2 regions of the Pseudoalteromonas sp. R86517 genome follow, and region 1 is predicted to be linked to the other one. Evidence: predicted binding sites of a transcription regulator. Region 1 holds the regulator's gene; the other holds the start of a gene.

What was found. The regulator sigma-54, encoded in region 1, starts transcription at its own class of promoters, with help from an activator protein. The targets are predictions, from matches to a motif close to GTTGGCACGNNNNTNGNNT.
Region 2: a site for sigma-54 is predicted at 1,498-1,516, ahead of SJY38_RS11535 (DUF1328 domain-containing protein). Genes of this name have one in related genera too.

The regions. Positions count from the first base shown of each region.
Region 1 covers NZ_JAXHCB010000001.1:279,547-282,682, forward strand. The annotation lists gene SJY38_RS01250 (PTS sugar transporter subunit IIA) at 1-252, opposite strand, end outside; gene hpf (ribosome hibernation promoting factor) at 257-544, opposite strand; gene SJY38_RS01260 (RNA polymerase factor sigma-54) at 572-2,071, opposite strand; gene lptB (LPS export ABC transporter ATP-binding protein) at 2,141-2,866, opposite strand; gene lptA (lipopolysaccharide transport periplasmic protein LptA) at 2,863-3,136, opposite strand, start outside.
Region 2 covers NZ_JAXHCB010000001.1:2,552,366-2,555,501, reverse strand. The annotation lists gene SJY38_RS11555 (aspartate kinase) at 1-85, shown strand, start outside; gene csrA (carbon storage regulator CsrA) at 175-366, shown strand; gene SJY38_RS11545 (YcxB family protein) at 417-884, opposite strand; gene SJY38_RS11540 (hypothetical protein) at 1,041-1,232, opposite strand; gene SJY38_RS11535 (DUF1328 domain-containing protein) at 1,285-1,458, opposite strand; gene SJY38_RS11530 (OadG family protein) at 1,987-2,232, shown strand; gene oadA (sodium-extruding oxaloacetate decarboxylase subunit alpha) at 2,242-3,136, shown strand, end outside.

The DNA.
Region 1 (3,136 bases):
GTCGCTAACAAGTACTAAAGCCAGCGGCTCTTCTACGCCACCCATTCTGCCATGAGGAATGGCGATACCCCGGCCAATACCAGTACTGCCTAGCTTTTCTCTGCTTGCCAGCGCATTAAGAATATCTTGTTGTGGTAAGTAGGGGAGCTTTTCATGAGCAAGCTCACTGATAAACTCTAAAATTCTTTTTTTACTACTAAAAAGGACCGCAGCTTTGCTGCAGTCCTGGCATACTAATGTACTTAATTTCATAATATTAGTGTCTAGCAAGCTTCTCTTTATGTTTTATGACTTGACGATCGAGCTTGTCAATCAACGAGTCTATAGCGGCATACATATCTTGGTGCTCTGTTGAGGCAAATAAATCTGCGCCACTTACATGAATAGTCGCTTCTGCTTTTTGGTTGAGTTTTTCTACATCGAGAATGACATGCACATTGCTAATATGATCTGAGTGCCTTTCTAGCTTTGCAAATTTATTATTTACATAGTCTCTAAGTGAATCAGTTACTTCTACGTGACGACCAGTTAGGTTTAGTTGCATAAGCATTTCCTCTTTGTTTTTTACGTCTTATATCAAACTCTTTCTCTGATTTGACGGTGGAATAGCTAGCGATTCACGGTATTTTGCTATTGTGCGTCTAGCTACTTTAATTCCTTGCTCTGCCAATATATCCGCAATTTTACTATCACTCAATGGTTTAGCTGAGTTTTCCGCGGCAATTAGCTTTTTAATTAGGGCACGTATTGCGGTTGATGAACACTCTCCGCCGTTTTCTGTGCTTACGTGGCTTGAGAAAAAATACTTAAGCTCAAAAATACCACGTGGCGTATGCATATATTTTTGTGTTGTAACACGCGAAATTGTCGATTCATGCATTTCTACCATCTCAGCAACATCGTTTAAAACCATTGGCTTCATGGCTTCTGGGCCATGTTCAAAAAATGCCTGTTGCTGTTTTACAATACAGTTTGTTACCTTAAGCAGCGTGTCGTTTCTGCTTTCAAGGCTTTTTATAAACCATTTAGCTTCTTGTAAGTGAGAACGAATAAACTGGCTATCACCACTTGATTTTACGGTACGTGACATAGCCGCGTACTGACTATTTACGCGTATTTTTGGCATGCTATCTGGGTTTAGCTCTACCACCCAGCGGCCTTTTATTTTTTTAACCGACACATCCGGTATTACATACTCCGACTCTTCCCTTACTATTGTATCTGCAGGTTTTGGGTTGAGGGTATGTATTAGGGTCATGACCTCTTTAAGCTCGTCTTCTTTAAGCTTAGTCTTTTTCATTAATGTACGATAGTCGCGTGCCGCTAATAGATCAATGTGATCGGTTAAGATCATTTTTGTTTGTTCTATAAAAGGGGTGTCTTTATCAAACTGGTTTAGCTGAATGCACAAGCACTCTTGTAAACTGCGCGCGGCTATACCTACAGGGTCAAATAGCTGAATACGTTTTAAAACGGCTTCTATTTCATCAAGTTCAACTTCAACTTCGTCATCGTTTTCTTGGTTAAAGCTTTCTAAAATTTCTTCGCAACTTAGCGTTAAAATACCCGAGTCATCTACAGCTTCTACAATGGCAATAGCAATGGCTTCGTCAGTTGGGCTAAAAGGAGTAAGCTGAAGCTGCCACATTAAATACTCATGTAGCGTTTCAGTAGAGGCACCTTGATAAATAGACTCATCTTCTGGCATTGGGCCTGAGGATGCAGCAGGGGCTGCGCTCATGTACTCATCCCAAGTTACATCCATTGCCATATCATCGCTAACGGTGTCTTTATTTAAAGCTTCGCCACTGTCTTGCTCGTACTCGCTGGTTGTATCGTCAGCCGATGCGCTTACGGTTACATCATCCGTATCTGCTTTTTGTTCATTTTTTCCAGCCGACTCTTCCGTGTAATCTTGCTCTTCTACTTCTAATAGCGGGTTGCTATCAAGTGCTTCTTGTATTTCTTGCTGGAGATCCAATGTACTGAGCTGCAGCAAGCGAATCGCTTGTTGCAATTGTGGAGTCATTGTAAGTTGCTGGCCCATGCGCAGCTGTAATGATTGCCTCATGTATCTCTAACAATCCTTTTATGTTGTTATAATTAATATTAGCAGATGCTTGTAGGTGTGGCTTAAATGTTACAGCCTAAATTGCTCGCCTAAATAAACATCGCGTACAGTTTTGTCATTTAATACGTGTTCTGGGGTGCCAGATGCAATTAGCTCCCCATGAGAAACAATGTAGGCTTTTTCACAAACATCAAGGGTTTCTCTTACATTGTGATCGGTAATTAATACGCCAATGCCACGGTTTTTAAGATGCTCTATTATTTTCTTTATATCTAACACTGAAATCGGATCAACACCAGCAAAAGGCTCATCCAATAAAATAAATTTAGGGTTTGCTGCCAGTGCTCTGGCAATTTCTACACGGCGGCGTTCACCACCAGAAAGCGCCATACCTTGGCTATCGCGAATATGCTGAATACTAAATTCATCAAGTAAGTTGTTAAGCGTTTCTTCTCGTGCGGCTTTATTGAGCTCTTTACGCGTTTCTAAAATAGCCATTAAGTTTTGATAAACTGTCAGCTTTCTAAATATTGATGACTCTTGCGGCAAATAGCCAATGCCTAAGCGGGCGCGGCTGTGCATAGGTAATAACGTAATGTCGTTATCATCAATAGAAATTTTACCTTTGTCGCTAGGTACTAACCCTACAATCATGTAAAAGGTGGTGGTTTTACCTGCGCCATTAGGGCCCAATAAGCCAACAATGCTGCCGGCTTCTACTTCAAGGCCTACATTTTTTACAACTTGGCGGCCTTTATAGCTTTTTGCTAATAGTTCTGCTTTTAAGGTGCTCATGGTTGACCTTCGTTACCTGTTTTTTCTTTAATTTTTGCTTCAACAGGCACTAAAATTGTATGGACACGATCCGTAGAGTTTTCGTCTTTTTCTGCGCTAATAAGCTGCTGCTGCATGTCGTAGGTAATACTTTTAGCATTAATTTTTTGACCGGCTTGTGCGACTTCAGCATCGCCAACAAGCGTTAAAAAGCGCTTTGCTACGTCGTAACGTACTTCGTTTGCGCTGGCACTCATTACGGTACCGTCGTCTTGTTTTTCTTCGAAGTAG
Region 2 (3,136 bases), 2.3 Mb from region 1:
CAAGGTATCGGTTTTAATTGACGAGAAGTATTTAGAACTAGCAGCAAGAGCGTTACACTCAGAATTTTTAACAGAAAATGGATAGTTTGGGAGTTTTTACTTACTTTTCAATCAATTTTTCATTAAAATGGTCAAGCGGAATCTTATAATTTATTGGAACATGGGAGCAAGAGAATGCTAATACTAACTCGTAGAGTAGGTGAAACCCTAATGATTGGTGACGAAGTAACTGTTACTGTATTAGGTGTTAAAGGAAATCAAGTTCGAATTGGTGTTAACGCACCTAAAGACGTTTCAGTGCATCGTGAAGAGATTTACATGCGTATACAAGCTGAAAAGTCTAACCCTAATCCGGGCAATGCTTAATCAACACGTATACTTAGCTGAGTAATGCACTTAGCTATACCAAAAGCCACTCACTGAGTGGCTTTTTTGTTTATAAAATCGCGCATTTCATCGGTTAATACACTGCTAGAAATATATTGCATACCTTTATTATGGTGCACTAAGTAGCCGTGGTTGGTTTTAATAATATGGGTTATTTCTGCCCACTTAAATGTATGGCTTTTATAGTGGTTTTCGGTGCTAATAGCGTCATCGGTAAACGAAAGAGTAACCTCTGAGCCCGAAGCACGACTAAACATTTGGCGCGTAACCCACCAAGGCCTACGGTAATAAAAGGCAACGCATTCTAATACACCTAGCATTATTAAAAATGTACCTAGGTAATGATCGTCCATAGCGTAAATACTAATTAAACCTAAGCACACCAGTAATGCCAGCAAAAAATACTTTGGCTTAGCTGCTTTACTATAAGAGTGGGACTCGTCAAAGCATTCGTAGTAGTAGGGTTTATCGAGTGTGTAAGTGGTGGTCAGTGCCATAATTGCTAATAAGTAATAGTTTTCGCTATTTTAACAAGCTAGCGTAAAAATCACACCCGTTAATGTAGGCTATGCATTATAAGAGTTAGAAGCCGCTTTTTATTAGCGCACAAAAAAACGGCTTATTAAAAGCCGTTTTTTACGTTACCAAACAGATTAACAGTTAGTTTCTTCTGCGTTAACGCCTTCTTTTACATTTTCACATGCATCTTCAACAGAGTTTTGCACGTCAGTTACTGCTTCATCAATACGCTCACCTGCTTCTTCTGCGTGGTTGTCTTCACAACCCATCATAAAGAAACCTGCAAATACGGCGATTAGTGCTGCTTTTAAAGTTGTTGAGTTCATAATGTAATTCCTTGTATATGTTGATTGTTTAGTGTTTTAAGTATGTTAGTAGCTACCTGGGCGATTTACCGCGCAGCGCACCTGAAACTAAAGAAATCACTAAAAGTACTAAAAAGATAAAGAATATAATTTTTGCTATACCAGCTGCGGCACCTGCGATACCACCAAAACCTAACACTGCAGCGATTAAAGCAATAACTAAAAATGTAATTGTCCAGCGTAACATTGTTTTCTCCTTGGTTATCAAATTCGTTCGAAAGTAATAATGCCAGTTGCGTGCCAGAGTTTAATTTTATTAATTTTCAATATGTTATGGTTTTTTGAACGAAGGTTGTAAATTTAGGATTGGTAAGTTTTACGTTTAACGATGTAACTTATTCACACTATTGTAAAGAGAGTGAAAAAATAAATATTTTTTGTGCGCTGCTTTACTAGTCTTGGTAAGACCAATTTACATTTTAGCCCAAGCTGATTTTTTACCTGCCGTTTAACTTACTATTTTTTATGATTTTTAAGTTGTTTTGGGTTTAACCATATAACCTTTGCCTATAACGGTTATTTTTATCATCTATATCTAAGCTAATTTAACCCTGTATTAGCTATGTTAACTATTGTGGCTGTATGTTAGTTTAATTTTAATTGGTTTTACCAATTGACAGGTGGTGGACAAAGTTAAAAGTTTTGTTATCATTCGGTGAATAATTATTTAAATAAAGCGGTTTTTTATATCGCTATATAGTGCAGGGGGAGAAAAATGGATATAGGAGCTGTACTCACAACCGCAGGTAGCTTGATGCTTACGGGCATGGTGGGCGTGTTTGTATTTCTTTCAATATTGATTGGTGCTGTGTCACTCATGTCTAACTTGGTTGCTCGTTTTGACGAGGCTGAAGTTGCAATACCGGTTAAATCACCATCTTTAAAATCTCAAGGTGTGCCAAACGAGCACATCGCTGCTATTAGTGCTGCCATTGCTCAGTACAAATCAAATAATAAATAAGAGGCACACATGGCTAAATTAAAATTAACAGAACTTGTTTTACGCGATGCTCATCAGTCTTTACTTGCAACCCGTATGCGCTTAGATGACATGCTACCTATTGCTAGCAAACTTGATGATGCCGGTTATTGGTCTATTGAGTCGTGGGGCGGCGCTACGTTTGACTCGTGTATTCGTTATTTAGGTGAAGATCCGTGGGAGCGTATTCGTGCCCTTAAAAAAGCAATGCCCAATACTAAACAGCAAATGCTATTACGTGGGCAAAATTTATTGGGTTACCGCCACTATGCCGATGACGTGGTAGAAAAGTTTGTAGAGCGTGCCCACAAAAATGGTGTAGATGTATTTCGTATTTTTGACGCCATGAACGATGTGCGTAACTTAGAAACGGCAATTAAAGCGGCTGTAAAAGTAGGAGCACACGCACAAGGCACTATTTCTTATACTGTAAGCCCTGTGCATACCCTTGATATGTGGTTAACCCTTGCAAAACAGCTAGAGGATTTAGGTTGTCACTCTATTTGTATTAAAGATATGGCAGGCTTATTAAAACCATACGATGCAGAGCAACTTATTAAAGGGCTAAAAGAAACCGTTTCTATCCCTATTGCTATGCAGTGCCATGCAACCACAGGTTTAAGTACCGCTACGTATCAAAAAGCCATTGATGCAGGTATTGATATGCTTGATACCGCAATTTCTTCAATGAGTATGACTTACGGTCATTCAGCTACAGAAACCATTGTAGCGATTGTTGAAGGAACGCCCCGCGATACCGAATTAGATTTAAACCAGCTAGAAGAAATAGCGGCTTACTTTAGAGATGTACGTAAAAAGTACGCTGCCTTTGAGGGGAGCCTTAAAGGTGTTGATGGCCGTATTTTACTCGCGCAAGTACCTGGTG